One region of the Anoxybacillus sp. ST70 genome, then DNA from elsewhere that is predicted to be linked to it. Evidence: riboswitches for the same ligand, from Rfam matches in the RefSeq annotation. Region 1 holds a riboswitch; each other region holds the start of a gene.
The links. A riboswitch is a leader RNA that binds a small molecule or an ion and turns the genes downstream of it on or off. The one in region 1 is predicted to bind thiamine pyrophosphate.
Positions count from the first base shown of each region.

Region 2: linked by a shared signal. The riboswitch ahead of thiM (hydroxyethylthiazole kinase) and the one ahead of thiC (phosphomethylpyrimidine synthase ThiC) in region 1 are both predicted to bind thiamine pyrophosphate.
Region 3: linked by a shared signal. The riboswitch ahead of tenA (thiaminase II) and the one ahead of thiC (phosphomethylpyrimidine synthase ThiC) in region 1 are both predicted to bind thiamine pyrophosphate.

Region 1 covers NZ_JAHZOF010000004.1:204,291-215,175, forward strand. Annotated here, with positions in the region: gene K1I43_RS08075 (DIP1984 family protein) at 88-600, opposite strand; gene K1I43_RS08080 (PH domain-containing protein) at 828-2,231, opposite strand; gene K1I43_RS08085 (PH domain-containing protein) at 2,221-2,673, opposite strand; TPP riboswitch at 2,809-2,923, shown strand; gene thiC (phosphomethylpyrimidine synthase ThiC) at 3,032-4,717, shown strand; gene K1I43_RS08095 (potassium/proton antiporter) at 4,835-6,280, shown strand; gene adh (aldehyde dehydrogenase) at 6,645-8,165, shown strand; gene K1I43_RS08105 (DUF779 domain-containing protein) at 8,216-8,542, shown strand; gene K1I43_RS08110 (MBL fold metallo-hydrolase) at 8,675-9,508, shown strand; gene K1I43_RS08115 (DUF817 domain-containing protein) at 9,537-10,331, opposite strand; gene K1I43_RS08120 (helix-turn-helix domain-containing protein) at 10,347-10,562, opposite strand; gene K1I43_RS08125 (DUF2975 domain-containing protein) at 10,573-10,885, opposite strand, start outside.
Region 2 covers NZ_JAHZOF010000006.1:62,487-73,390, forward strand. Annotated here, with positions in the region: gene K1I43_RS09555 (enoyl-CoA hydratase) at 28-789, opposite strand; gene thiE (thiamine phosphate synthase) at 892-1,545, opposite strand; gene thiM (hydroxyethylthiazole kinase) at 1,547-2,338, opposite strand; TPP riboswitch at 2,398-2,513, opposite strand; gene hcp (hydroxylamine reductase) at 2,677-3,966, shown strand; gene K1I43_RS09575 (thermonuclease family protein) at 3,997-4,524, opposite strand; gene K1I43_RS09580 (histidine phosphatase family protein) at 4,521-5,147, opposite strand; gene K1I43_RS09585 (ABC transporter ATP-binding protein) at 5,198-5,899, opposite strand; gene K1I43_RS09590 (ABC transporter permease) at 5,892-6,701, opposite strand; gene K1I43_RS09595 (nitrous oxide reductase accessory protein NosL) at 6,698-7,147, opposite strand; gene K1I43_RS09600 (right-handed parallel beta-helix repeat-containing protein) at 7,131-8,462, opposite strand; partial or broken gene K1I43_RS09605 (EAL domain-containing protein) at 8,561-8,860, opposite strand; gene K1I43_RS09610 (heavy metal translocating P-type ATPase) at 9,231-10,904, opposite strand, start outside.
Region 3 covers NZ_JAHZOF010000009.1:8,668-19,571, reverse strand. Annotated here, with positions in the region: gene K1I43_RS11875 (SpoVR family protein) at 1-1,082, opposite strand, end outside; gene K1I43_RS11870 (MarR family winged helix-turn-helix transcriptional regulator) at 1,217-1,660, shown strand; gene K1I43_RS11865 (MDR family MFS transporter) at 1,666-3,273, shown strand; gene K1I43_RS11860 (glycoside hydrolase family 13 protein) at 3,470-5,134, shown strand; gene K1I43_RS11855 (PepSY-associated TM helix domain-containing protein) at 5,261-5,773, shown strand; gene K1I43_RS11850 (class I SAM-dependent rRNA methyltransferase) at 6,064-7,248, opposite strand; TPP riboswitch at 7,382-7,489, shown strand; gene tenA (thiaminase II) at 7,581-8,276, shown strand; gene K1I43_RS11840 (ECF transporter S component) at 8,251-8,841, shown strand; gene K1I43_RS11835 (ABC transporter ATP-binding protein) at 8,845-10,296, shown strand; gene K1I43_RS11830 (energy-coupling factor transporter transmembrane component T family protein) at 10,293-10,904, shown strand, end outside.

The DNA.
Region 1 (10,885 bases):
CTTTGAAGAATGGTGATCATTTCCTCATCTCTCTCGTTGGTGCCTAAGCACCCATAAGGGCACTTTGCAAAATGCCCTTAAAGCTGCTTATGCCTCTAAATATTTGCTCGCAAGCGAAACGTCTATTTCCACAGTATAGTTGACTTTATCAATGCGACTAGACAGCACTTCGACTTGGCGTGCCAACATTTCTGCGGCTTGTTTATATTCGCTCGGATTAAATAATGCAATAGTTTCCATCACCACATTTCCACCATAATACTCGCGTGGTTTTGTGTCTCCTAGTCGCTTATACAAATGAACTCGACTCCGCAACATTTTCGCTGTTTCAATCGCGCGAATAAGAGAAATACGTTCCCCTTTCCATTCGACAGTCTGTTGCATATTCGTTTCGTTGATCAGTTCTTGTAGTACAAGCACATCTTTCTGTATTTCGGCCATCTCTGTAAGTACTTGCTCGACCGTCCGTTCTGGCGGTGTATACATCTCCCCTTTTGGAACGGTAACCGTGTGAGTCGTCAACAACTCCGCTTGCAGCTCGTCTACTCGCCTTTTTAAAAACGAAAGGAGATTAATTGATTGCGCTAACGTAATTTTCATTTACTCAGCCTCCACCTTTACTCATCGACTGCATAATTATAATGATGAGGAAGAAAAAAGTAAACTTTGAAACTTATGGTTCATCACCTAAAGATGTACTTTTTAAATTTAAACTTGATAGCAACATAGCAAATAAAGCAATGTAGTATAAAAAGTAAAACAAAGTGTTTAGTTTCTATCACAATCGTCTTTATTTAATAACTACAACTTTTGGTGAAGTGCCAAACTTATTCCTTATTTCTCAAAAACCATTCGTATATTGCTTGTGCCTCATGTTCGTCCACATCAACAACTTTTGTGCGTATGCCCGGCATGACAGTCGCACGTACTGTACATAATCCGAGTCGTTGTTGCATACGAGTTTGCGAGATCGTTAATGACTGAATACGATGTTTTAACATATATACCGTTTTTATCGTCAGCCATCCACTTCTCAATGCTAGCTGCTCACTCTTAATCGTTACTCCCGCTCGTTTATAGCTTCGATAGCCGACATATACTGCGGGCACAAGGAGAAGGAGCGTTTCAAATCGCTGAAAAAATACGATTGTGATGACCGGAATGAGCATAACCGTATAGAGCGACCTCAACATATAGCGCCAACGGACACGTGTACATAACAATCGGAACGAATCGTGCAAACGATATTCAGGAAAGCACGTCGCAACAAGAGAAGCAACTTCATTTTTACGAACAAGCGGAAACAACACGAGACTTCCATGTCTTCCATCATCAAGTGCCCCTCCGGCATGAATAAGGTGAACGGAAACGTAGCCAAACAAGTGCCGAATCGGACTTTCCTTCACTCCAATGGCTTGAACGCGCTCAATCGATGTAGAAATGCTCTTTTTTTGCAGCAATCCTGTTGTTATCGTTATCGTTTTGTTTTGTTTGACAACTGTAAAATTCATATAGCGAAAAAGATGACCGATCACAGACAATACGTAAGCAATCATAAGAACGATAAACAACAAGACAAGTGTAGAAGCTGTATCGTCAGCGCGAAAAAATATGTTTAGCCGTTCAAACGGGATGAAATCATTAAAATCGGAAAGAAATGCGCCAATCGCTGCAATGACTCCAAAAGCACCACCACTTGTGGTCGATAAAAACAAAGCGTCACGAAAACGAAGTGTAAATATGGTAGCCGCCTTATCTTCTATTTCTATACATATATTTTCTCGTTTTTGGTGATGCACCACTCGCTCTATTTGCTTTGCTTCTTCTATGGAAACCGCTGAAAGTATTACTTCTGGTTCATCTATTTGCCTGCCAGCTGTTTCAATATGTACTTGTACAACACCTACAAGCCGCTGAAACACCCCTGACGAATATGAAATACCTTGAATACGTTCAAATGGAATATACCGTTTCTGTTTTACAAATATCCCTTGTTCAATATACATGTCATTTTCTTGTAAACGATATGTAAATCGCTGCCACGACATATACCCAGCGAACATAGCGTAAAAAAGAAATAAAAACAAAGGCAGCCAATCAACGAAAGGATCACCTGTTTTCTTTTTTATTGCTAGAAGCAAAGCAAGCGCCAAAAACGGTCCTTGCTTCAACCGCTTAACTATATAAATAACAATCGCAATCGGATGCAACCGTTTCTTTTCATGCATCATTTTCATCTTCCTTCACTAAAGAGGAAATGTAGTAACGCAACTTCTCTGCTTCTTGCTCATCAAGAAATGGAATTTCGTGCGCAGTTGCCGCTGTATAAATGTAAAGTGAAGCAAGTTTTTTCCTTCGTGCTAACGGACCTTGCTTTACATCAACATGTTGAATGCGAGGAATTGGAATAAGCGTACGCTTTCGAATCCATACCCCGTGCTCGAGTTCAATTTCTCGATCACGAATCATATATCGCCACCGCTCCCATTTCCAGCGCGGAACGAAAAAAACAAACAAAATCGCATCAGCAATCCATAAGCAGACGAGCCCCAAAACAACCCACATAGGAACGAAAAAATGAACAATCACGTATAAGAGAAGAAAAATAAATAAACGAATGACTTCATACATTCGCCACATCAACACGGCTCGGTTGGAAAGTACGTTTTCCATTTTTCTTATCTCCTCTCCTTCAATGCCTCCATTACCGCTACTTCTAAAATACGAACACCATCAAGTATATTTTCGAATATATATACTTTACAATATTTTTATCATATGCTAAATTATTTTTAAAGTTCATAATTTTACATCTACTAGGGGTGTCCAATAGCTTGGACTGAGAGAAGAACGCGCAAAAGTTCTTTGACCCTTTGAACCTGATCTGGGTGATGCCAGCGTAGGGAAGTAGATGGTGCGAGTGTAATTGACTTGTACTATTTGCGGACAAAATCAGGTTCTTTTTGCAGAACCTGATTTTTTTTACGCATTGGCATCGCTCCTAATAAAAAATGAAAAGGAGCGAATAAGAATGAACGATTTATTTTCCAACATGCTATTTCCCTCAAGTAAAAAGGTGTATGTGCAAGGAAGTCAAAAAGATATTTGTGTTCCAATGCGAGAAATCCAACTGTCGCCAACAAAGACAGAAACAGCGATAGTAGAAAATGAACCGATCCGCGTCTATGACACAAGCGGCCCGTATACCGATCCACTTTTTGAACCGAATATTCATAAAGGATTGCCAACATTAAGAGAAAAATGGATAGTCGAACGCGGTGATGTCGAAAAGTATGAAGGAAGGTTTCCTAATGCGAACTTACCTTTTCGACGCAAACCGATGCGCGCCAAAAGAGGAAGAACGGTTACACAAATGCACTATGCAAAACGGGGGATCATTACACCTGAAATGGAGTTTGTCGCAATTCGTGAACAAATGGATCCCGAATTTGTTCGTCAAGAAGTTGCGGCAGGAAGAGCAATTATCCCAGCTAATATTAACCACCCTGAAAGTGAACCGATGATTATAGGAAGTAAATTCCATGTGAAAATTAACGCAAATATCGGAAATTCAGCTGTCACATCTTCCTTAGAAGAAGAAGTTGAAAAGATGCTTTGGGCGATTCGCTGGGGAGCTGATACTGTCATGGATTTATCAACAGGAAAACATATACACGAGACACGAGAATATATTATTCGCAACTCTCCTGTTCCGATCGGTACCGTCCCTATTTATCAAGCATTAGAAAAAGTCGGCGGTGTCGTCGAACATTTATCGTGGGACATTTTTCGTGAAACATTGATCGAACAAGCAGAACAAGGTGTAGACTACTTCACTATTCATGCCGGCGTACTACTTCGTTACATCCCATTAACAATTAATCGAACGACAGGGATCGTTTCTCGCGGTGGTTCGATTATGGCACAATGGTGTTTAGCACATCACGAAGAAAACTTTTTATACACTCATTTTGAGGAGATTTGCGAGATTTTAAAAACTTACGATATCGCTATTTCACTTGGAGACGGATTGCGCCCTGGTTCTATTGCGGATGCAAACGACGAAGCTCAACTTGCCGAGCTACAAACACTTGGAGAATTGACAAAAATTGCTTGGGAGCATGATGTTCAAGTCATGATTGAAGGTCCGGGACATATTCCGATGCATAAAATTAAAGAAAATGTCGAAAAACAAATGGAAATTTGTCACGGGGCACCTTTTTATACATTAGGTCCAATAACTACCGACATTGCACCAGGTTATGACCATATCACCTCAGCCATCGGTGCAGCAATCATCGGATGGTACGGAACGGCGATGCTTTGTTATGTTACTCCGAAAGAACATCTCGGATTGCCAAATAAAGACGATGTCCGTCAAGGTGTTATCGCTTATAAAATCGCTGCTCATGCTGCCGATTTAGCAAAAGGGCATCCTAGTGCACAAAAAAGGGACGACGCCTTGTCAAAAGCACGGTTCGAGTTCCGATGGCATGATCAATTCAACTTGTCTTTGGACCCTGAACGTGCGCGTGAGTATCATGATGAGACGTTACCGGCTGAAGGAGCAAAACTCGCTCATTTTTGTTCGATGTGCGGTCCAAAATTTTGTTCAATGAATATTTCGCACCAACTGCAAAAAACTTTACAGCACGAAGGAATGAAGGAGAAGGCAAAACAGTTTGTCGAACAAGGAAAAACATTATATACAGATTAAGATGCAAGTTGAGCATTATCGCTCAACTTGCATCTTATTTGACAGTTTTCTTTTTTTATCTTAATTTTATTACGAGCAGTATATTTCATAAATATTTAGAGAGGAGAGAAAAACATATTGACCGATTTTATCATTTTTTTGTTAGGACTCCTTTTGATTATAGGTGTATTAACGACAAAGTTTTCTTCGTGGTTAGGAGTACCGTCCCTCGTTTTCTACATACTGGTTGGAATGATTTTATCGAAATTTATATACTTCGACAACGCCTTCCTAACTCAAATATTCGGCATTTTTGCATTGATTGTTATTTTGTTTGAGGGTGGCATGAACACAAAATGGAATACATTAAAAAAAGTGATCGTTCCATCCTCCTCTCTTGCGACATTCGGGGTACTTATTACAGCTATTTGTGTCGGTGCCTTTGCAAAATATATTTTAAATATTTCATGGGCAGAGGGGCTACTACTGGGAGCCATCGTGTCTTCTACTGATGCAGCAGCCATTTTCGCTACATTAGGGAGCGTATATGTAAACCGTCGTCTCTCTGCAACACTAGAGGCAGAATCAGGAATGAATGACCCTATGGCTGTTATTTTAACTCTTTCTTTAATTACGTTCGTCCAAAATCCTGAAATATCTATACTTCATACTTTATTGGGGTTTTTTTGGCAAATTATTTCAGGCATCTTAATTGGACTTGGAATAGGGAAATTAACCATTTGGTGTATGAACAAAATTCATCTGGATTCGTCTGGATTATATCCCATCCTATCTCTATCATTTGCAGTACTCTCCTATAGCACTGCCGCTTTAATGAAAGGTAGTGGATTCCTTGCTGTATATATCATGGCTGTTTTTGTCGGTAATTCCCAAATCGTTTATCGTCATTCTGTTTTTCGTTTTAATGAAGGATTAGCATGGATGATGCAAATATTTATGTTCATTTTACTTGGATTACTTGTTTTTCCGAATGAGTTAGTAGAGGTAGCGTGGGAAGGCATTGTTCTTGCGATCTTTCTTATCATTGTAGCAAGACCAATTAGCGTAATGGTAAGCACAATAAAAATGCGTTTTTCTATGAAGGAAAAACTGTTTCTTTCCTGGGCAGGTCTAAAAGGTGCTGTCCCGATCGTTTTGGCAACTTACCCTCTCATTGCAAATGTTGAAAATAGCCAACTGATTTTTAATATTGTTTTCTTTATTGTTCTTATTTCTGCTCTTATTCAAGGATCAACCATTTCTTTGTTAGCTAAGCATCTAGGATTATTGCATGGAGAAAAAAAGGAGGTCGCTCATTCCCTTGAATTAATGTCAACGACAAAAGCGGATAAAGAAATTGTTGAAATTCATATTGGAAGTAAACAAGCTCATTTATCGAAAATGACAATTAGTCAACTTCCTTTACCTAAAGATTGCTTAATCACAGCTATTATTCGGAATGAAAAAATTATTACCCCGAAAGGAAATGCGCGATTGCTTGAAAATGATGTTGTATATATATTGATTGACAAAGGAAAAATATCAGAAATCTATAAAATATTTTCAATAAACGAAGATATATAATTTTAAGCAAAAATAAATAAGGGCGAGAAGCTTCTCTCGCTCTTACATAAACAAAGCTGACTTTCTACCTACTCCATTCTATCATTAAACAAATTTTATTCGATCTTTTAAAAAATATCTCTAACAAGTCTATTCACTTCAATTCGATTCTTCAAACTATGTTCTTCTACAATTCCTTTTTAGATAATCTCCCCTCTTTATTTAGCTAACGAAATATAAGAACTTCTTGTAATCCGATAATCAATCAAATAAGTGAAATAAAAACGATGTAGTAGATCATATTTCACTAAATCGACACATATGATGTGTATCAGACTTGGTCATTTATTTTCATTTGAAAACGGATACAAAAGGAGGAGTTTACATGATTTATGCTCAGCCTGGGCAACCTGGCTCACTCATTACATTTAAAAAGAGATACGAAAATTTCATCGGTGGAGAATGGGTACCTCCCATTGACGGTGAATATTTTGAAAATATTTCGCCCGTTACTGGACAAGTATATTGCGAAGTTCCTCGCTCGAAAGCAGCTGATATCGAATTAGCACTCGATGCTGCTCATGCGGCGAAAGAAACATGGGGACGCACATCTGTCGCTGAACGTGCACGCCTATTAAATAAAATCGCAGACCGAATGGAAGAGAATTTAGACATGCTTGCGGTCGCAGAAACATGGGAAAACGGAAAACCGATTCGTGAAACGCGTGCCGCTGACATTCCGTTGGCAATTGATCATTTCCGCTATTTTGCGGGTTGCATTCGCGCTGAAGAAGGCACGCTTGCAGAGCTTGACGATGATACCGTCGCTTATCATTTCAAAGAGCCGCTTGGAGTTGTCGGACAAATTATCCCTTGGAACTTCCCAATTTTAATGGCAGCGTGGAAACTCGCACCTGCTTTAGCTGCTGGTAACTGCGTCGTATTAAAGCCAGCAGAACAAACTCCAACATCGATTCTTGTGCTAATCGAGTTAATTCAAGACTTATTACCAAAAGGTGTTATCAACGTCGTCAACGGATTTGGTCTTGAAGCTGGCAAACCGCTCGCTTCTAACCCACGAATTGCAAAAGTTGCCTTTACTGGCGAAACGACAACCGGACGTTTAATTATGCAATATGCATCTCAAAATTTAATTCCGGTTACGCTTGAACTCGGCGGAAAATCACCAAACATTTTCTTCGCTGACGTTGTTGCGAAAGATGACGAATTTTTCGATAAAGCATTGGAAGGTTTTACGATGTTTGCATTAAATCAAGGGGAAGTTTGTACATGCCCTTCACGCGCGTTAATCGAAGAATCGATTTACGATGTGTTTATGGAACGGGCTTTAGAACGAGTGAAGCAAATTAAACAAGGAAATCCGCTCGATACGAGTACGATGATTGGCGCTCAAGCCTCATCTGAACAGCTAGAAAAAATTTTGTCATACATCGACATCGGTAAACAAGAAGGGGCTGAACTTCTAATCGGCGGCGAGCGCAATATGTTAGAAGGAGACTTACAAGGTGGTTATTATGTCAAACCAACCGTCTTTAAAGGGCATAATCGTATGCGTATCTTCCAAGAAGAAATTTTCGGTCCGGTTGTATCTGTCACCACATTTAAAGATAAAGATGAAGCGTTAGCGATCGCAAATGACACATTATACGGACTAGGTGCTGGAGTATGGACGCGCGATATTAATACAGCGTATCGCTTTGGACGTGGCATTCAAGCTGGACGTGTATGGACAAATTGTTATCACGCATATCCTGCGCATGCGGCATTTGGTGGATATAAAATGTCAGGAATCGGACGTGAAACGCACAAAATGATGCTCGAACATTATCAACAAACGAAAAACTTACTTGTTAGCTACTCACCGAAAAAACTTGGATTTTTTTAATCGTCAAGGCAGCGTCTCGAAAGCGCTGCCTTTTTGAAAGGATGGGACACATGCAACCGAAAGTCATAGCGACCGAAGCAGCCCTACAACTTATTGAAAAGCTAAAAGCGAAATATGGTCCACTGATGTTTCATCAATCAGGTGGATGTTGCGACGGAAGTTCACCGATGTGTTACCCGCAAGGAGAGTTTATGATCGGTGACTCAGATGTATTGCTTGGCGAAATTGGAGGATGTCCATTTTATATGCATGCTGCTCAATATGAATATTGGAAACATACACAACTTATTATTGATGTTGTGCCTGGCCGGGGTGGCATGTTTTCACTTGAAGGATCCGAAGGAGTACGTTTTTTGACAAGATCAAAAGTATTTTAGTCATATGATGAGTTGCTTTAGGGCAGCTCATTTTTTATGAATGAAGCACAAAAACGATGATTTTCATAAAACCAAAAATAATGAATGACTATTCATTTTTGTATAGTATAATGGAATTAAGGGGGAGTGGGGATGTTACTAAAGAAAAAATTTGAACAAGAAACGGTTGGCGATGTCCACGTTGCCAAAGGTACTCTAACATTTCAAGGAGTTCGCTTAACCGTTCATTGTTTCTCGATTGATGGTGTATTGATTGACACCGGAGCACAATCGTTAGCACGAGAATTTACACAGTTTTTCAACCAATTACAAATTGACCAAGTTGTCATTACTCATTTTCATGAAGACCATACAGGTTGTGCAGCATGTTTACAAAGCGAACGACAACTGCCCATTTATATGAATGAGCTCATGATTGATTATTGTCGTAAACAAGCAGATTATCCCATATATCGCAAGTTTTTTTGGGGAAAACGCCCCCCTTTCCAAGCCAAACCGATTGGAAAAACATTTTCTACTCACCACGGGACATGGGATGTCATTCATACACCAGGTCATGCGGTCGATCACCTCGCATTTCTTAATCGCGAAACAGGACAACTTTTTACAGGGGATTTGTACTGTCTAGAAAAAACAAAAGTCGTTTTGCGCGAAGAAAGCGTCCCTACATTGATTGAATCATTAAGAAAAGTGTTAACGTACGATTTTAACGAAATATTTTGTGCTCACGCTGGTTATATAAAAGACGGACGAACTGCTTTACAACGAAAGCTTAACTATTTACAAGAACTTCAGGGAAAAATTATTGATTTGTATGAACAAGATGCACAACAAAAACAAATTCAATCCATTCTTTTCTCGAAGAAATATCCAATCACCTATCTTTCCTTCGGTGAATGGAGCTCTTCTCATATCGTCCGTTCAGTGATTGAAGAATATCGGATCAAAAAGATGAGCGAACAGTGACGATTGCTGTTCGCTAAAATCATATATTCTATTGCGTCCTAACCGCCGCAATCGTCGTCTGTGGATTTTTTTCTTTCATCTGCTTTAACGTCGCAACGATGAGAAAGCTGACAATGACTAATAAAAACCATGAACTTACTTTTCCTAAGTGAACGATACTCCAAGCCTTCGCTTGGTTCGGGTATTGCCAAGCGCCAAAGAACGTAGCAATATTTTCCGCAATCCAAATAAAAAACCCGATGAGAAAAAATGAAAGCACAAGCGGCATGCGATAACGCGTTCCATTCACCTCGTATGTGACGGATGACGACCAAAAAACGAGCATAACAAGTCCGATTAACCACCAACGAACATCAAACCAATAATGATGGGTAAAAAAATTTAAATAAATCGCTGCAGCTAGTGGAACAACGACTGAAAATGGCGGCCATTTCACGAGTTCCACCTTTAACCGTCGCCACGCTTGACAAAGATAGCTAGCGACACTTGCATACATAAAACCGCTATATAAAGGCACGCCGAAAATTTTAACATACCCTTCTTCTGGATAAGCCCAAGACCCCATGTGCACTTTAAACAATTCAAGCGCAAGACCAATGAGGTGAAACATCGTAATCACTTTTAATTCATCTCGCGTTTCTAGCCCGGTACGCACCATCCACCATTGCATCAAAAGGCAAATAATAAGCAGCCAATCATACCGTGGCAAGAAAGGAAGCGGCACCATTTTTGTTACGGCTAACGAGGCAAAAATGACAACGGGAAACAAGCAAGATAACGCTTGTTCCCAACCAAAATGAACGAGTTGAATGAACGCTCTCATCGCTTTTGCCTCCCATTACATTTCGTCATCGCTTCGATATTCTAAAATATCTCCCGGTTGGCATTCTAATGCTTTACAAATGGCATCTAACGTCGATAACCGAATCGCTTTTGCTTTGCCGTTTTTTAAGATTGATAAATTTGCCATCGTTATTCCTACTTTTTCTGACAGCTCAGTCACGCTCATTTTCCTTTTCGCCAACATGACATCTAGATTCACAATAATCGCCATGTGATTCACCTCAAACGGTTAAGTCGTTTTCCGATTTGATCTCGATTGCCTTTTGTAAAAGCTTTTGCAGCACTGCGGCAAACACTGCGACGACCATCGCTCCAAACACAACCATCAACCCGATGATGATAATCCCTGGGGCGTCATCTAAATCAGCAGTAAGATAAAAAAACGGCATACCTGCGATATACAACAAACTAATGGCAGTTGCACAATTTTTTATATACTTTAACGCTTTTACTGATAAATCGGAAAACGCTTCGTTTTTGTCAATATAAGTTAAAATGTTGAACGCTTGATACAACGCAAAGAAAAACGGAATC
Region 2 (10,904 bases), on a different contig from region 1:
GTTAAAGATGAAAGTTTTGCAAACTTTTTATTTTCCACGAAAATGCGGACGACGCTTTTCTAAAAAGGCACGAATGCCTTCCGCATGATCTTCTGTTTTTCGCATTTCTGCTTGATATGCTGTCTCCATTTGCAACGTTTTCAACAATTGTTCTTCGCTTAAATGAGCATACAACTGCTTCGTTGCAATCATCGCAACAATCGGTTTAGCCAACCATTCATTCACTTTTTGTTGAATCGTCTGTTCATCGCCAATTCCATCAATGAGTCCCACTTCATATGCCTCTTGTGCACTCATCACTTTTCCTTCCCATATTACTTGTTTTGATTTTACTTCTCCAATTTTCCGTTTTAAAAAGAAATGGCCACCGCCATCTGGGATTAATCCAATGCCGATAAAATTCATTGCAACACGTGCTTGTTCGTTTGCAATAACATGATCGCAAGCGAGCGCTAAGCTAAGTCCTAATCCTGCAGCAGCGCCATGCACGTAACTGATCGTTAGTTTCGGCAATTGATATAGTGTGAGAGCAATATGTTTAATCGTTTCCATTACTTCTATGAATGAATGCTCATTCGTTGATTGCAACATCGTTTTAATGTCTCCCCCTGCACAAAATCCCTTTCCTCGTCCACGAATGACGACAATATCTGCCTCGCTTTTTTCCACTTCTTTTAACGCTTGTAGCAACTCTGCTAACATTTGTTCGTTTAAAGCGTTCAACGCATCCGGACGATTCAATTCAATTGTTGCGACTCGTTCTTTATATGACAATACGATATGTTCCATTTTTCCCATCTCCCTCTTTCATCTGTTCGTTTTTCTCTTTCGACACATATAAAGAAAATCCTGCATCAAAAATATAAACATTTAGTAATAAAAAAGACGACATTAACTGCCGCCTTTTTGTTTTGCATCCATCACCATCTCATATAGCTGCTTTGTTTGTTCCCGAATTTGTTCGGCACGGCAAATGGCCGAAATGACAGCGATTCCATCTGCTCCCGCTTCAATGACTTGTTTTGCTGTTTGGTGTGTAATCCCACCGATTGCCACAAGCGGAACGTGCTTTTCATGCGCGCGAATGTGCTTAATCATTGCCAATCCACATGCTTGTTTTGCATCTTCTTTTGAAACAGTTGGGAAAATTGGACCTAATCCAACATAATCGGCACGAGCAGAAAGCGCTTGTTTCACTTCATTCAAGTTGTGCACAGATACCCCTAAATAGCGATCCCCTATTCGATCACGAACACGTTCAGCTGCCTCGTCTTCTTGTCCGACATGAACCCCATCTGCCTGTAAGGTAAGCGCTAAATCAACATCATCATTTACAATAAAAGGAATGTTGTGAGCAAGACATCGCTCAAACAATTTCTCAGCTAAGCGATATTTTTCAACTCCTGTAAGTGCCCCTTTTCCTTTTTCCCGAAACTGAAACATCGTAATGCCACCTTCGATCGCTTCATCAAGCACAGCGAGTGGATCTTTCGTACAATCGACACTCCCCATCACAAAATATAAAGATAGTTTTTGCTTCATCATTTTATTCCCCTCGAATGTGTGCGTATTCATCTACTTCTTCTGCGCTCGTTTCGTATAAAGCATTCAGAAATGCAAGCTGAAAAGAACCAGGTGCTTGCGTTTGTTTGGCTGCTTTTTCAGCCGCTATACCGTAATAAGCGAGCGCAGCGACGGATGATTCTACGATGTTTTCTCCTACACTAGCAAATGCGCCTAATACCGCACTTAATAAGCAACCTGTTCCCGTTACTTTCGTCAACATCGCATCGCCGTTTGAAACGATCGTTACGTGTTCTCCATCTGTCACTATATCATTTTCCCCAGTTACAACGACTACACAGTGAAACATACGTGCTACTTTTTTTGCGACGTGCATGAGATCACCTTGAACGTCCCCTGCATCTACCCCTTTTGTACGTACTTGTTCTCCAGCAACGCTTGCGATTTCTGATGCATTTCCGCGCAAAATAGAAATGTTTACTTCATTCAATATACGTCTTGCTGTTTCCGTGCGATACGCTGTCGCTCCCGCCCCAACGGGATCAAAAACAACAGGAATGTTTGCTTCATTTGCCGCTTTTCCAGCAATCAACATCGCTTCTACGTCTGTTTCATTTAATGTGCCGATATTCAATACAAGCGCACGTGCCAAGCGCACCATATCAGCTACTTCTTCTTTGGCATACGCCATGACAGGAGATGCACCTATCGCAAGTAAACCGTTAGCAACAAAATTGGTCACCACCACATTTGTCATATTATGTACAAGCGGTGACTCCTTTCTAACGCGCGTTAACCATTGTCCAACATTCATCGTTCATTCCCCCTATAAAAAATAAAAACTAGTCGGAAAGAATCGACTAGTTTACATTGCCAAAACATAGCCTACTTCCCTCCGCTGGTACAAACCAGATCAGGTTCAAAGGGTTGGAAAACTGATTACGCGTTTTCCTCTCAGCCATCGCCATCCGGCACCCCTAGTAGTGTGATTCATTTAATTTTCTTTCATTTTAATACATTTTTTCTCATTATTCAATATAGAACATTGTCAATTTTCGTTCACATTTTTGTATAGAAGTGTGATATGTATCACTTACGTCACACATATTTTCCCCTATTGTTAAAGTGTTAATAAGAAGAGGAGGGGTTATGATGTTTTGTCATCAATGTGAACAAACACCAACAGGGGGATGTACAGTTGTCGGCGTTTGCGGGAAGGATGAAACGATTGCAAGCTTGCAAGATACTATTGTGTTTGCGTTAAAAGGAATTGCAGCATATCGCACGCATGCTCATCAACTCGGATACACAGATCCATTCGTCGACACAACAACACACGAAGCGTTATATATGACGTTAACAAATTCTAACTTTAACGTACAAGAGCATTTAGATATGGCAATGAAAGTTGGTAGAGCTGCCATTCGAGTCATGGAACTACTTGATCGGGCACATACGGAACGGCTTGGCATTCCTCAGCCCGTCCGAGTCACACAAAATAAAATTGAAGGAAAATGTATTCTTGTAACAGGACATAATTTATTTGCTCTCGAACAGCTATTAAAGCAAACGGAAGGAAAAGGAATTAATATTTATACACACTCAGAAATGCTTCCAGCACACGGTTACCCACAATTAAAAAAATACAAACATCTAAAAGGAAATGTCGGAAAAGCATGGTATGATCAACGTCGCTTATTTGAAAAGTTTCCTGGCGCCATTTTAGCGACAACAAACTGTGTCATGCCAATTAAAGGTTCGTACGCTGATCGCATGTTTTCATACGATGTGGCAGGATTAGAACATGTACAAAAAATTGAAAATGACGATTTCACACCGTTAATTGAAAAAGCATTACAACTTCCAGAAGCAAATATCGAATCAGAAGAAACATTAGTGACCGGTTTCCATCACGAAACAGTCATTCAAATTGCGCCTGAAATTATTCAAGCTGTAAAGGAAGGAAAAATTCAACGCTTTTTCGTTATTGCAGGATGTGATGCTCCTGGAAAAGGTGGTGAATATTATCGCTCATTAGCAACATCTTTACCAGAAAACACCGTCATTTTAACGACATCTTGTGGAAAATTCCGCTTTAACGATGTGGATTATGGTGTTGTTCCTGGTACAAACATTCCGCGATATATTGACTTAGGACAATGCAATAACTCGATTTCAACAGTAAAAATTGCGATGGCGCTTGCAGAAGCGTTTGGCTGTGAAGTGAATGAACTGCCTGTTAGCATCGTCCTTTCGTGGTTTGAACAAAAAGCGGTTGCCATCTTACTCGGATTGTTTAGTTTAGGCATTCAAGACATTCGAATTGGACCGAAAGCACCACACTTCATTTCAGAAGGTGTGTTACTCGTCCTACAGGATATGTTCGGTCTCAAACTTATCGGTGACGTAGAAGAAGATATGCAAGCCATGTTAGCACATTAAAAGGGCTGTTTCATCCAGCCCTTTTCATATTTACGAAGCTTGATCTAACCATACACTCATATTAAATCCTTCTTCTGTGACATATCCATCCACACTCCAAATGCGCTTTTTCTCTTTTTTTGCTTCCTCTTGTGCTTTATACAATCTTTTTGCATATTTTGTATCCGGTTCAAACACATAAGCAACGCGTGCAAGCCCTTCTTGTACAATTTTTTCTTGATACAAAGTTCCATCCTCCAACCATATGTACGCAAGCAATCGACCGTAACGATCATACGGTTGTTCTTTCGCACTTAATTCGACCGTCACTTTTTTGTGAAGAAGAACGTCTTTAGCCATTTGTTTTGCTTCTTCACCATACGCCTGTTTTTCGCGATACGTTTCGGGCGTGTCAATGTTTAACAGACGAACGGTTACCATCTCTCCATCTTTTTTTACTTTGACTGTATCTCCATCAACAACGTATTGTACTGTCGTAACAAACGTCGTTCCTTTATTTTGCTGTACACAGCCGTGAATAAGGAAAATGAATACAAAAAGAACAAACCATTTTTTCATCCTCGTATCATCTCACCTTCAAGGTGCGAAATATTTGACTCACATTCCAACATCCACTTTTCTCCATCGAACGAAACAATTGTCACACTCGTACCATATACGCGACTATTTTCCCATAACTGTGCGAGCGTTTGCTGTTTCCAATATACAAGAAGCGTACGAATAACGACACCATGTGTCACGACGAGAACATGACCTTCTGAATGAGTGTGAGCAATATGATGAATGGCAGCTACAGCTCGCCGTTGCACATCAAGAAATGTTTCTCCAACAGTCGGATTGTACGCATGTGGTTCATAATAAAAATGATGATGATTTCGCTCGTCCGTTTGAGCAATTTCGGCAATCGTTTTCCCTTCCCAATTCCCTAAATGAATTTCACGTAATCGCTCATCAAAATAAGTTGGTATGTCACGTTGTCCTAAAACAATTTGAGCCGTTTCTTTTGTTCGATCGCTCGGGCTACAATACAGAGCCGTAAACGGAACTGTACGAAAGCGTTCCTGTAAAAGTGACGCATGTTTTCTTCCTGTTGCGGTTAAAGATGAATCTTTCCATCCTTGCATACGTTGTTGAGCATTCCACTCTGTTTCTGCATGGCGAATGACGTATAATTTTAACATGTTACATTCCCCCTCCAAACGAAAAAAGTAAGCTATGTTCGCTTACTTTTTCAGTATGCCATATGTTGTGAAAGTTGTGCAAAAAATATAGATTCTAGCGATTGCCCATCTTGACAAAGTGTAGAAACCGAATCATATACGAGCATTTGTCCTTGATGAATAAACGCAACAGTATCTGCGATTTCTTCCACGATCGACAACATATGTGTCGAAAAAATAACAGCTTTCCCCTTTTCTTTTTCCGTGCGAATAAGGCGTTTAAATTCCCATACCCAGTACGGATCTAAGCCATTCGTTGGCTCGTCTAAAATAAGCAATGGGGCGTCCGCTAAAAGCGCTTGCGCAAAGGCAAGGCGTTGTTGCATTCCTTTTGAATATGTCTTGACTTGCTTATGTTGATCATTCGTCAATCCAACAAGCTGTAAACATTGTTCGACACGCTCAACTGCTGCTCCTTGCCATCGTCCAAACAAAGATAATACTTCGTAACCGGTTAAAAGCGGAGGAAATTGCAAATGATCAGGCATAAAAGAAAACCAATGTTTATCGTCTTTTTGAACTTGCTTTCCGTTTACACATATGTCTCCTTTTGTTGGAGTGAGCTGTCCAATTAACATTTTAATAATTGTACTTTTCCCTGCACCGTTACCACCGCATAACGCCAAACATTGTCCCGATTGAAGAGAAAATGAAATGTTTTCTACTTTGTTTTGCTCATTATATATTTTCGTTAATTGTCTCACCTCAAGCATGTCGTTTCCCTCGTTTCATCCATACGTTCGCTAAAAATAATGGCACAATGATCCATACGCACGCGATCGCCAAAAAGACTAGTTGTCCACTTGCACTTTCTGCCCATTTCGACCATTCATATAGCTGTGGGCCAAATAGAGCGCTACTTTTCATCGCCGTTATCGTCCAAACACGCACAAGCTCAACGGGATTAAACATAACGGATAACCCGAATAGGAAGATGGTAAACTGTTTTGGCACAAGCGATAATAATGCTAATGTGAGAAATTCATAAAATAAAACGAAAAATGCCCAAATAAACAAGCTGACACCGAGTGCTTGTAAACGATTAGAAGCAACAAGTCCAATGAATAAAGCGATGGCTAAAAAAATGCTCGTTAATACGATCGTCAATGCAAACGAAAGGAAAAAAAATGTCGACCACGTTCCTCCTGTTGTAAAAAGGACAACACTTGCACTTCCATATCCGAAAGCAATCACTGTCCATAATGATATACAACTACCGACATATAATCCGAACGTTAACGAACGAGGGGAGATCGGATATGTTAATATAAGTGATAACCGACCGTCTTCTTTCTCCCCTGCAATAAACAAACTACCTGCTAATAAGGAGACAAGTGGAACAAGTAAAAGAGACAAGTTTAATAAAGCTGCCGTCGAACGTGTAAATACTCCTGCTGTCTCGTGCCCGCTACTCGCGATCACAGTTGATGATAAAACAGCAAATATAATGGCGAAGCTCATTAGCCATTTGCTACGAATCATCATCATCCATTGGTACTTCATCGCTGTATTCATTGTTCAAATCCCCACCGATGTTGTTTTAGTTGCTCATACGTCCATAACTGCCCTTCCCCTTCTTGTTCCATATACGCTTTCGCATGTTGCTCATTCGCAAATGAAACGACGCCATAGTTCATCGGCGTCCAATAATTTGGATGATAAGCATAGACCGCTTTCTCGAGCTCAATCCATTCACCGTTTGTTACATCACGAACATATAGCTTAGCTATGTCGTCGTTGTTTTGCTTATTCATCCATTCCATCATGCAGCCGATATCATCAAATTTTTGCACCGTTCCATCTTTTAAAATCGCTTCTGTCGCATATTGCTCTGCTGCGATACTCATATTGCAAACTACACATACATCAATATCTGGATTAATGTCTTCGGGTTCATACGTTTTCTCTCCACTACATGCGGCAAGAAAACATGCAAATAAAAGACTAGCAATTTTTTTCATGTTTCATTCCCCTTCCATATGCAAACATCAACAAACTGCTTACTAATAAGATGCTTCCAAACAACAATAGTCGCCATGATCGTTCGTTTGTTGTACTTTTCTTGTGACTGATTTCCGTAAGCGGAAAACGATCTTCTCCTTGTGCCTGTGCTTGTGTAAAAAATGACTCCGTCGTATTTAGAAGTGCTAGTGCAGGACTTTGAAAATAAAATTGCACACTCGGCCATTGTCGTAACAGTCGACTATACATGGAACGAATACGATGTGGGGCATCCCCAATTCCATCATCGTTCAAGTCGTAAAACCGATAACTATCCCAATAGTTCCCTTTTTCCCCATCATCAAATGAAATAGCAGTCCCTTGAATGAGCGCGTCTTCCATATTTCCTAAAAATTTATTTTCAACAACAATCGTGTCATGATTTTGATATAAACTATGCAGAGCACGATAATTTCCAATGAATTCATTTGCTTTTATGGCACAATGACGTGCATTTTGTAATGATAACGCTGTGCTATTATAAAGTAACCTATTTTGATGCATCAAAACATGTTCACTATCATAAATAAGCGCTCCGTAGCCACGGTAATCTAATTGTTTGGCAATCGTATTTTGTTCGATCATAAATCGTTTTGACATCATCATCATAATTCCATTAATATTTTCCATCAGCACGTTCTCTTTTGTTATTCCATCCTCAGCATACATAAAATGAATGGCATAGCGTGCATTTGTTACTTTATTTTTCTCGATCGTCGTATGTTCAGCTCCATCCAAATACACACCATCTTGTACACGCGAAATATCATTTTGACTTACAACGACATGTTTTGTTTTCAATAAGTGAATGCCGTTGCCCCGTTGAGCAAAGTGAACATCCCTGCCACGAATAACATTGTTGATGAGATGAATATTTGTTCCTTTTTCGACGTAAACACCGTAATGGACATCTTCGATATGTACATTTTTTAACGTGACATGTGCGCTTTCTTTAATTTGTACACCTGCTCCTTTTCCGTACGCACTTCTATGAATCGTGAGCCCTTCTATATAAACATGAGGCGCACGAATCGTTATGACATATTCACTTCCATTCCCATCAACTACCGCTCCGGGCTCAGCAATCAAATGAATCGGCTTATGAATAATAATCGGACCTTCATATACTCCTCGTTTGACGACTAATACATCGCCGGCGTGCGCTTCATCAATGGCCTGTTGCAACTGTTTATGTCCTTCCATCGTTTGTCCATATACAGTTTTTGTAAACAACAGCGTGACGATTGGTATAAGCCAAAAAAATAAACTACGCATATACATTCATTCCTTGTTCGTATCATTTATACATCTACACTAATGTAAATTTGTGAAGAAAAAAGAAAATATATGTGAACAAAACGTGAAAAGAGGCACTAATGAAGCGCCTCTTTCGATTGATTATGTTGTTCGAGCCATTGTAGTAACTTTTCCGCTTCTAACGATTGACTAAAGTAAAACCCTTGCGCAAAATCACAATCCATCTTTTGCAACAAAGATACTTGATCGTCACGTTCTACTCCTTCGGCAAGTACTTGTAAATCTAAACTTTTCGCTAAATGAATAATCGTATCAACAATCGTAGCATCTTTCGAATTATCGGTAATATCACGAATGAATGAGCGATCAATTTTCACCAATGAAACGGGTAGGTTACGAATATAAGCAAGCTCGGTTGATAGCATAAATAAAACTGCTTGTAAATTCCCTTCCTTGTTATATAACGCGGTTGCTTGTACATATACATCGTTTTGTCCATTTTTTTGTTTTACAATGGCATACGAAACGGTGCGCCCATTTTCAGCTTCTTGAATAAACTTTTCTAACAGCTCGCGATCAACCTCACGATGATAAAAATGTTGAAAAAAATGTTCATCTGCTCCTAAAATTTTTCCATTTGGGGCAATGACAGCGATTGCTTGCATCATTTTATTCATCCTCTTTGTTGTTAAAATTCTATCTTCATTTTCACTAAAAACGTTGAAAAAATCAACAACGTTTCTAATATTTCTGAATAATATCCTTTTTTTAGAAAAGCGCACAATGTTACCTTGTGCGCTTCTCCCATAAAATTAATAAGCTTAGTACGCTAACAAAAATCGTTGCACCCATATCGGATAAAATAGCGATCCATAACGTTAACCAACCTGGAATGGTTAATAGTAGCGCCATCGCTTTTAATGCGAGCGCTACCGCAATATTGAAACGAATCGTGCGATTCACTCGTCGAGCGATAGCGATCGCTTCTGGCAATTTCCCTAGATGATCTTGCATCAAAACAACATCCGCTGTTTCGATTGCGCTATCTGTCCCTTTCCCCATAGCAATTCCAACATGCGCATGAGCAAGCGCGGGTGCATCATTCATTCCATCCCCTATCATTGCTACGATATCGTCCTTCATTAACTGTTTTATTTTTTCTACTTTCTGTTCAGGAACAAGCTGAGCGAATACATCTGTCACTCCTACTTGCTTTGCTACTTGTTCCGCTGTTTTTTCGTGATCTCCTGTTAACATCACTGTACGACGAATACCGATACGATGCAGTTGCTTTATCACCGCTTGACTCTCTTCGCGCACTTCATCAGCAATGCCAAATAAGCCGAGTACATGTTGTTCATCCGCTACAAAAACGATCGTCCGGCCTTCAATTTTTAACTTCTCCGCATCTTTTTGAATTTTCTCGGACAGATCTTGTTGATCAAACATTCGTTCATTTCCAATACGATAGCGCTTCCCATCTATTTTCCCTTCTATTCCGCTTCCTGTTCTCGTCTCAATTTGTTCGGGTTGTTCATATGAAATATCATGCTGTTTTGCTTTTTGAACAATCGCTCGCGCAAGTGGATGGGAAGATACACTTTCTAACGATGCGGCAATACGAAGCAGTTCATTTTCGTCAATATATGCAATGACATCCGTGACATGAGGCTTTCCTTTTGTGATTGTCCCTGTTTTATCAAAAGCAATCGTACGGACACGACCAAGCGTTTCTAAATGAACGCCTCCTTTCACTAACACTCCTTTTTTCGCATTACGCGTCATACCAGCTAACAAAGCTATAGGAGATGATAAAATAAGCGCGCAAGGACAACCAACAATTAAAACTGCTAAACCTTGATATAATGCATCGTGCCAAGGTACTCCAAACGCTAAAGGTGGAATGGTCATCACGAATAACGAAATCACCATAATGAATGGAGTATAGTATTTCGCAAAGCGATGAATAAACAATTCAAGCGGTGTTTTTGTTTCTTGTGCTTCTTGCACAAGATGTAATATTTTAGATAAAGAACTGTCTTTATATTGTTTTGTAATTTGGACGTGTAACACTCCTTCGTTATTCACACTTCCTCCATACACGCTCATTCCTGTTTCTTTTTCAATTGGCATCGATTCACCTGTAATCGCCGCTTCATTGACTGAACTTTTTCCTTGGATGACAACGCCGTCTGATGGAATTTTTTCACCGGGACGAACGAGCACCACATCTCCAACTTGTAACGAATCAACCGAAACGGCACGCGTTTGCCCGTTATATATGACAAGCGCTTCTTTTGGTACTTGTTTTAGCAACATATCAAGCGATCGCCGCGCCCGTTCCATGCCTAATCCTTCTAAATATTCGTTTATACCAAATAAAATGGCAACAACAGTCGCTTCTTTCCACTCTCCGATCCCAAACGCTCCGATCAGTGCAATCGTCATTAACGTATCCAT
Region 3 (10,904 bases), on a different contig from region 1:
AGTTCTTTCGTTAAATAGTTGCGCAAAAAAGAAATGTCGGATTCTAATTCGCGTACTTCAAATATTTTTGCGCGTCCTGAACCAGGTTTAACTCCGAGCTTTTTCATTTCTTCTGTCGGATTGTCCCACCGTTTTTCAATATCTTCAAAAATTTTCAGTCCTAAATAGTACGGATTAATGCCTGTACGTGAAGGTTGCACAACACTTGCATTTAATTTCGCAAATTCAATCGCTTCATCGCTCGTTAAATCCATTTCGCGTAAAATACGTTGATGCCAGTACGTCGCCCATCCTTCGTTCATAATTTTCGTTTCGAGCTGAGGCCAAAAATAAAGCATTTCTTCTCGCATCATCGTTAAAATGTCGCGCTGCCACTCGTCGAGTTCACGACTATATTCCTCAATAAACAGCAATAAATCTTTCTCAGGATGGGGAGGAAATTTTCTTCGTTTTTTTCGAGCAGGCGTTGTTTTTTTCTTTTCATCAAGAGACCATAAGTCGTCATATGGAGAAGGTTTTGGTGTTTCATGATTGTCTTCGTATACTTCCGTATCCGCAATCGTCCATGAAAGTTTTGGGCGCAGAAGGGAAGGATCAATATGTTCTTGAATGGCTAATACAGCGTCTAAAAACTTTTCGACTTCTTGCTTCCCGTATTCGTGTTCGTAATGTTTAATGCGTTCAGCCGTTGCCGCCATGCTTTCGACCATATCTCGTTTTGTGTTGCTAAAGCGAACGTTATTTTTAAAAAAGTCGCTATGGGCAAGTACGTGTGCGACAATTAATTTATTTTGAATGAGCGTATTTGTATTTAATAAAAATGCGTAGCACGGATCAGAGTTAATGACAAGTTCGTAAATTTTACTTAATCCGAGATCGTAATGAAGTTTCATTTTATGAAATTGTTTTCCGAAGCTCCAATGGGAAAAACGTGTCGGCATACCGTATGCCCCAAACGTGTAAATAATATCAGCTGGACAAATTTCATAACGCATTTCATAAAAATCGAGTCCAAACCCTTCAGCAATTTCTGTAATTTCGGCAATCGCTTTTTCTAATGCTTTTTGTTCATCTCGTTTCATCGCGCTCCCTCCTTATGACAATGTATGAACGAGCGCATCATTTGATACGTCACGATATGGATTGACTTTATATTTTCTTTCGTATATATTTAACTATGTTAAATATTTATGTCGTTAAAAAAGGTGGGATGTATATGGGAGAAACGTCGTTTTCTACGCTTGTTGAGCGATTAGAGCATGCGTTTTCGTTAGCCGTTCGCAAATTGGCAGCTGATTTAGCGAAAGAAGAGATTGGCTTAACGAAACCGCAGTTTTTTATTTTAAATTTGTTGTCAAAACGTGAAAAATGTACCGTGAGCGAATTGGCGGATGAAATGTTTGTCAAACCGAGCGCGATTACAACGATGATCGATCGCTTATATAAAAGCGGATTTGTATTGCGCGAACGGGATGAGGAAGATCGTCGCGTTGTGTATGTACAGTTGTCTGAAAAGGGGAAAGAAATGCTTGAACATGCGCGGGCGGAGCGAAGAAAAATTATTGAACGTTATTTAAAACAATTGCAACCCGATGAGCTTGAACAGTTTGTCCGTATCATCGAAAAAATTGTTGAGACAAATGAAAAAGAGGAGAAGTGATACACATGAAAGAACAGGCAGCAATACAAGCGAGCATGGCCGATATACAACAAAAGCGAGGCATTTTAATTACTGGATTACTTGTTGCGATGTTGTTTGGGGCGCTCGATGGAACGATTGTTGGCACAGCGTTGCCGCGCATCGTTGGAGAACTTGGTGGACTAAGTATGATGGCATGGCTTACAACAGCGTACATGCTTACATCAACAACGATTGTTCCGATTGCCGGGAAGCTTGCTGATTTGTTTGGAAGAAAGTCGATTTATGTTACAGGATTAGCGATTTTTATTATTGGTTCAGCGCTATGTGGCATTGCAGATACGATGACGCAGCTTATTATTTTCCGAGCCATTCAAGGAATTGGCGGCGGCATTATGATGCCGATGGCGATGATTGTCATTGGTGATTTATTTACGGGGGCAGAGCGTGCGAAATGGCAAGGTGTATTTGGTGGCGTATTCGGATTAGCGTCTATTCTTGGTCCACAAGTCGGTGGATGGATTGTTGATTCGTTAAATTGGCGTTGGGTGTTTTATATTAACCTTCCCGTCGGCATATTAGCTATTGTTCTCATTTCCCTCGGTTTGCATAATCATCGTATGGCTGAGCGTGTAAAGCTTGATTTGGCCGGCATGTTTACAATGGTTGTGGCCGTTGTTTCGTTGTTGTTAGCGTTAACGTTTGGTGGCGACAAATACGATTGGCTGTCATGGCAAATCATTTCTTTACTAGCTAGCTCGGTCGTGTTCTTCAGTTTATTTGTGTTTGTTGAACGGAAAGCCGAGGAGCCAATTATGCCGATTCATTTATTAAAAAATAAGACGTTTGTTGTGCTCAATAGTGTCGGCTTTTTTATGTCTGTTGGTATGTTTGGAGCGATTATGTTCGTGCCGCTCTTTATGCAAGGCATTATCGGGATGAGTCCGTCAGAATCGGGAACGATGATGTTTCCAATGATGTTTGCCCTTATTATCGCAAGCATGATCGGTGGACGGCTTGTGCAAAAAATTGGCGTACGTCCGCAAGTCATTGGTGGAATGGTGCTTGTAGCGCTTGGCTTTTTCTTATTGTCAACGATGGATGTCCATACAAATAAATGGACGGCGATGTCATTTATGGCGACGCTCGGTTTTGGGCTAGGATTCGTCAATCCAGTCATTACGCTTGCGTTGCAAGAAGTATTTCCAAAATCGCAGCTTGGCATCGTGACATCATCGAGCCAGTTTTTCCGTCAAATCGGTGGGACGTTTGGGGCAACATTGTTAGGGGCAATTATGAACCATCGTTCGAAAGATTTATTGGAAGCGAAGTTTCTTCCGTTATTACAACAATTACCGGAACAAGCGCATGCGATGATGGACTCGTTTAAACAACTCGTTGAATCGAATCCGCAAAGCGTATATTCGGTCATTTTAAATCCAGAGACGTTGAAAAAAATCCCTGAACAAATGCAACAAATGTTTGTGCCTGTATTAAAACAAACCCTTGTGGATGCGTTAAGCGATGTGTTTTTGTACGGATTGATTTTTGTTGGCATCGGCTTTATTTTTGCGATGTTTATCGGTCGCATTACCATTTCAAATCGAACGAATAAAATGAATGAAATGGAATAAATTATAAGTATAAAATAGACAACGATAAGGAATCGTTGTCTAATTTTGTTCGTATTTAAACCGTTTGCACAACAAAAACGAAATTTTTTATGAAAAAGTGCAACTTCCTCTTTCAACAAAGCGGTTTGTATATTAACATGAAAGAGTAAACAATATTGAAAGCGATTTATGTTGAATGAATCGAGGAGGATTTGACGTGAAAAAAGCTTGGTGGAAAGAAGCGGTTGCATATCAAATATATCCAAGAAGCTTTATGGATTCAAATGGAGACGGCATCGGTGATTTACAAGGGATTATCCAAAAGCTTGACTATTTAAAAGACCTTGGAATCGATGTCATATGGATTTGCCCGATTTATAAATCGCCAAACGCAGATAACGGCTATGACATTAGTGACTATCAAGACATTATGGAGCAGTTTGGCACGATGGAAGATTTCGATCAATTGCTTGAAGAAATTCATAAGCGCGACATGAAAGTCATTTTAGATCTCGTCATTAACCATACGAGCGATGAGCATCCGTGGTTTATTGAATCGCGCTCATCACGGGACAATCCGAAACGCGATTGGTACATTTGGCGCGATGGAAAAAACGGCAAAGAGCCAAACAACTGGGAAAGTATTTTTGGCGGTTCTGCTTGGGAATATGACGAGACGACGGACCAATATTATTTGCACGTGTTTGCGACGAAGCAGCCCGATTTAAACTGGGAAAATGAAGATGTTCGTCGCGCGCTATATGATATGATCAACTGGTGGCTTGACAAAGGAATTGATGGCTTCCGTGTCGATGCGATTTCACACATTAAGAAAAAAGAAGGTCTTCCTGATTTACCGAATCCAAAAGGTCTTGATTACGTTCCTTCGTTTGATGGACATATGAATCAAGAAGGAATTATGGAGTATCTTCGTGAACTCAAAGCGCAAACGTTTGCGCGTTACGACATTATGACGGTTGGCGAAGCAAACGGAGTGACTGTAGAGGAAGCGGAAGATTGGGTCGGTGAAGAAAACGGTATTTTTAATATGATTTTTCAGTTCGAGCATCTCGGACTTTGGCAAAAAGGAACAGATGGCGGTGTCGATGTTCGGAAATTAAAACGTGTATTAACGAAATGGCAAAAAGGGTTAGAAGGCATTGGATGGAATGCGCTATTTCTTGAAAACCATGACCAACCGCGTTCGGTGTCGACGTGGGGAAATGATGAGCAATATCTTGTTGAAAGTGCAAAAGCGTTAGGAGCACTATATTTCCTTATGCAAGGGACGCCGTTTATTTATCAAGGACAAGAAATTGGTATGACGAACGTACAGTTTGAAACAATTGATGAATATGACGATGTCGCTATTAAAAATTATTATCGCATTGAGCGCGCCAAAGGCCGTTCTCATGAAGAAGTGATGCGCTGGATTTGGAAAAATGGCCGCGACAATTCGCGCACACCGATGCAATGGTCCGATGAAAAAAATGCCGGCTTTACGACAGGAACGCCTTGGATTGGTGTGAATGAAAACTATAAGCAAATTAACGTTCAAAAGCAGCTAAATGATCCAAATTCTGTTTTAAACTTTTATAAACGTATGATTCAACTTCGTAAACAACATGACGTATTCGTTTATGGAACATATGATTTAATATTAGAAAACCATAAAGCAATTTATGCGTATACGCGCACATTAGGTGATGAAAAAGCAGTCGTCATCGTGAACTTAACAGACCGAAAAACGATGTATCGCTATGACTCGTTAAAATTGAATAGTGAACAACTTGTGTTAACAAACTATGATGTCAAACAACATAAACATGTGACACGTTTTACATTGCGCCCATACGAAGCGCGCGTATATGTCATGAAATGATGATGAAATCCCCTTTTCCGATATGGAAGAGGGGATTTCACATTTTTTTCGTAATCATTTCATACTTTTCACATCTCTTTTTTGTACATTCATGGCAAGCACATCTTTTTAAACGGAGGGATTTTTGTGAAAAAAACGCGCCATTTACATTTATGGATCGGGCTCATTTGTTCTGTATTTTTACTTTTAGAAGCGGTCACAGGGTTGTTGTTAACAGAGCGCTGGTTAATGGGAATGAGCGGTCATTCGCATGATAATCATGAACATGCGCATGGAGATGGCCATGGACATGCGAAGTTAAACATGATTGATGCGGTGAAAAAAGCAAGCGAGTCTGGAGCGTTTTCAATGGACGAAGTTGGTGTTGTGATGAATCATGGGATGTATATGGTAAGGTTAAACGATAAAGATGGAACGTTAGTGACGATTGCACCAGATGGTACAGTTGTAAAAAAAGAAGTGAATACATTCGCATCGTTTGTACGTGCCATTCATGTTGGGAAACTTGGGATTTGGAACCGTCTCATGATCGATGTGGCTGCGATTGCGATTATCATTTTAACGGTCACAGGGATTTATTTATCTGTGAAAATTTTGCGGGCGCAAACGAAGGCGAAACGAAGAAACATAGCTGCATAAACGAAAAAGCACTTCGCAACAACCGTTGGTGCGAAGCGCTTTTTAACTAATTCGTTTCGTAGGTGTTTGTTGAATTTTCCCTGTTCCGTTGCAAAACGAACATGTTTTATAAAGCGACAAACAAATTTTCATTTTCTTTTTTCCAAAGCACTTTGGACAAATCGTTTTTAATGCCATATCGATCACCTCACAAAAGTAAGCGTTTTCAATTATAGTATACCCCGTTTTTATGCCATGTGTGCACAACAATTTTGTCCATTTTTAAACAGGTTGGCGTGCGCCAACCTGTTTTATTTGCGTGAATGTACTTCGTAAATCGCAAACTTCAAATAATCCCCTTCATCGGCGGCAAGCAGTTTCGGATGATCATATCCTGCGCCACTCCAATGAATTTGACGTAAAATTTTCTTTGCATCAAACGCTGCTTCTGCGACCATCGCTTGGAACATATCAGGATGCACATGATACGAACAACTCGCTGTTACGAAAAAGCCGCCGTCTTTGACGAGTTTTAAGCCGTTTAAATTAATATCCTTATAGCCGGCAAGCGCTTTTGGTACCGCATGAGCGGACTTAGCAAACGCTGGAGGATCAATAATGACGACATCCCATTTTTCCCCCTTTTGTACACATTCTCTTAAATAATCAAACGCGTTCGCAACGACGAAATCCACGTTTGTAAATCCGTTTAGCTCAGCGTTTCTTTTTGCCGTTTCAATCGCATGTTCAGAAATGTCGACAGCGGTCACATGTTTTGCTCCGTATAAGCAGGCGTTTAACATAAATGAGCCTGTATGCGTAAAACAATCGAGCACAGTCGATTCGCTTGTAATGAGCGGCTTGATCGCGGCGCGATTTTGGCGCTGATCGAAGAAAAACCCTGTTTTTTGCCCGTTTTCAATGTCGACAATATATTTGACGCCATTTTCTTCAATTTGTACGTTCGTATCGCACGTGCCGTACCAAAATCCTTTTTCTTGTTTCAGCCCTTCTAATTCACGCACGTGGACGTCGTTGCGCAAATAAATGGCTTTCGGTTGAAAGACGTCGAGAAGCGCTTGTAAAATCCATTCTTTTCTTTTCTCCATGCCGAGCGATAAAATTTGCACAACGAGCACATCTTCGTATTTATCGACAATGAGCCCAGGTAAAAAATCCGCTTCTCCATAAATGGCGCGACATGAACGAACGCCCGGAATCATGCGCTCACGATGCGCCCACGCTTGCCGAATGCGATTCATAAAAAATTGAGCATTTAATTCATCATTTGGATTTTGCGTTAACACGCGCACGATCATTTGTGATTTCGGGTTAATGTACCCTTTCGCTAAAAAATGACGTTGATGGTTATATACGTTGACGAAATCACCTGGCTCAACGTCTCCCTCAATATAGTCAACTTCGCTTTGAAACACCCACGGATGTCCAAGCTCAAGCCGCTTTTTTCTTTTTCGTTTTAAAAATACATTCGCCATACATTCCACTCCTGAACTATATATTCGCTACTTTAGCATACAGGAAGAACACGATGTGCGCAAATAATGGAGAAAAATATTTGACAAAACAATGAAATATGCTAATATTAGTGACAAAGTGAATGATGCAAATGCATTCCACTAGGGGGGCCTTTAGATAGGCTGAGATCAAAGTGTGCCTTTGAGACCCTTAGAACCTGATCTGGATCATACCAGCGTAGGGAAGTGGAGACGGTGCGAAGTGTGTCTATATGCCAATTTCCATCGTTTACAAAACCACTTTCTTTGCGCAAAGAAAGTGGTTTTTTATTTTTTCATAAGGGGGAGAGGAGATGTTGTTTTCAGAACAGTTGCGCAAAGCTGTCGATCCGATTTGGGAAGCGAGTTTTCATCATCCGTTTGTCAAACAACTAGGAGAAGGGACGCTAGATTTACGTTGTTTTCGGTATTATGTATTACAAGATTCATATTATTTGACACACTTCGCGAAAGTGCAAGCGCTTGGCGGGGCGATGGCTGACGATTTACAAACGACTGCAAGCATGGCGAATCATGCGCAAAATACGTATGAAGCTGAGCTTCGTTTACATGAAACGTTTATGAAAGAGCTCGGCATTACAGAAGAAGAAAAGGCATCATTTGTTCCTGCACCAACCGCGTATGCATACACGTCACATATGTATCGGGCAGCGTTTGCAGGACACTTCGGTGATGTATTAGCGGCCATTTTACCGTGCTATTGGTTATATTACGAAATTGGCGAGAGATTAAAGCATTGTAAGCCGAATCATCCGATTTATGCGAAATGGATTGAAGCGTACGGCTCCGATTGGTTTAGACAGCTTGTCGAACAACAAATTGCGCGCTTAAATGACATAGCGAAAACAGTAAGTGAAAAAGATTTAGAGCGAATGAAGCAACACTTTTGGATCAGCAGTCAGTATGAATATTTATTTTGGGATATGGCGTACAAATTAGAACGTTGGCCAATGGAAGAGGAGGATGTTTATGCAAACGAAAGGGCTTAAATTAACAGACGTATTAACGACCGTTGTTGTAGCGATTGTGTTTGGGATTGTGTATAAAGTGTGGGGACCGCTTTACTATGCGGTGAAACCGCTTGGACTTCATCTCGATCAACTCATTTATGGCATGTGGTTTATTGCTGCGACAGTGGCATATTTGTTGATTCGTAAGCCAGGAGTGGCGTTGCTTGCGGAAGTCGCTGCTGCCTCAGGGGAGTTTTTAGCTGGATCTGAGTGGGGACTAGAAGTGTTATTTTACGGTTTTGTGCAAGGATTGCTGGCTGAGCTTGTTTTCGCTGCTTTCCGTTATAAACGTTTCGACGTGGCGGTTGTGTCGCTTGCTGCCGTCGGTTCAACAATCGCTTCATTAGTGCTTGATTTTTACAAAGGATATATTGATCAATTAGCGTGGTGGAATTTAACATTATTTATCGGTGCGCGTTTCGTTGGAGCGATCATCATTGCTGGGGTATTTGCCTATTCGCTTGTCAAAGCGCTCGAAGCGACAGGTGTGACGCAACTGTTGCGCCCGACGACAAAAGAAGATTACGACTCGCTTGATCAATAGAAGGTGACATCGTTGATACACATTGAGCAATTGCGCTTAAAGTTTCCGGGGGCGGAAAAACGGTTATTTACCGATGTATCGCTTTCGATTAAAAAAGGAGAAAAAGTGTTGCTTTTAGGTCCATCAGGGTGTGGAAAATCGACGTTATTACAAGTGATGGCAGGCATTATTCCGCGCTCGATCGATGTGCCGATGAAAGCAAAAGCGCTTCACATTCCAAAGCAAGTCGGCTATGTGTTTCAAGATCCGGATGCGCAGTTTTGCATGCCGTACGTCGATGAAGAAATTGCGTTTGTTCTTGAGAATCTCGGTGTGCCACGTGCGGAGATGAAAGAAAAAATCGAGCGTGTTCTTCAACGCATGCACCTTCGTCTTCCGCACGTTCACGTGCCGATTCAAACGTTATCGGGAGGAATGAAGCAGCGGTTAGCGATTGCCTCTGTCTTGGCGCTTGACCCGCATGTGTTATTTTTAGATGAGCCGACAGCGCTTCTCGATGAAGAAGGAACAAAAGCCGTATGGGAAACGTTAAAAGAAGTAGCGGACGACCGAACAGTTGTTATCGTTGAGCATAAAATTGATCATATTCTCGATTTTGTTGAGCGCATCATTTTGTTTAACGCATGTGGTGAAATCATTGCTGATGGCCCAACGGACCATATATTTTCGACGTATCGTTCGTTTATTGCCGAACAAGGCATTTGGTATCCACAAGTGTGGGAGACGTATGAAAAGCCAAAAACAGCGCAGCAGCCGTATCATGAGTCAGACGTGCTTTTACATGTACAGTCGCTCCGCGGTTTTCGACAAAAAGAAGAAAAAATCGCAGTCGATGATGTCGTCATTCGTGCAGGTGAATGGATTGCGATTACAGGGGAAAATGGCGCAGGAAAAAGTACGTTGCTGCAAAGCTTCATGAAGTTAATTCGAACAGAAGGCGATATGTATTGGCAAGGAGAGCTAGTAAAAAATGATGGGGTATTATACGATCACATCGCTTTTGTATTTCAAAACCCAGAGTTTCAATTTGTTACAAATCGTGTAGATGATGAGCTCGCTTATTGTTTACGTCTTGAACAACGCCTGGAATATGAAATAGAAGAGGAAGTAGAGAGGTTGCTTAGGCGTTTTCATTTAAGTGCGCAACGGCATTTGCATCCGTACCAATTGTCGATGGGACAAAAGCGGCGGTTAAGTGTTGCCGCTTCAGTGACGGATCGCCATCGCATATTGCTTCTTGATGAACCGACGTTCGGGCAAGATGCAAAAAATACGTTTGCGTTGCTCGAATGGCTTGAAGCGTATCGGCAACAAGGAAAGGCGATTGTCATGGTGACGCACGATGAGCGCATCGTGTCTCAATTTGCGACGAGACGATGGGTCATTGAAAAAGGAAAGCTTGTCGCCGATGAAACGATCGTGCCGCGGACGGTTGTGCGAGGTGGGATATGGTGAGATGGAGCATCGAACATAAAGAGACATGGTTGCACCAAACGAACCCAACCGTAAAATTATTGTTATTTTTGCCGATGTTTATCGTTATTGTTTTTGTCCATAACCCGAACGTGCTCATCAATTGGACGATCGGCTTTACGGCGTTATTTATGTTGTTTAGCGGTTATCGAATAAAGCATATGCTTTTGTTTTTCGTTCCGTTTTTCTTCATTTTCATTTCTACGTCGTCTTCCATGATTTTATTTGGAAAGGGAGAGACGACGTGGTTTCGCTTCGGTCTTATTCATGTGACGGAAGAAAGCTTTTATCGCGGCGTTCATCTCGGATTTCGTACGCTTTTGTTTGCGATTTTCGGGTTAATGTTTGCGCTTACGACAAAGCCGGTGTTTTTATTTTATTCACTGATGCAACAAGCGAAATTGAAACCAAAATATGCGTATAGTTTTTTAGCAGCCATACGTTTATTGCCAATGATGGTAGAAGAGTTTCAAACGGTGCACCAAGCATTAAAAGTACGTCGAGCCGCCAAAGCGAAAGGGTTTCGCGGGAAGCTTGAACTGATGAAACGATACGCGATTCCGCTTTTATCACAAAGCATTCGCCGCGCT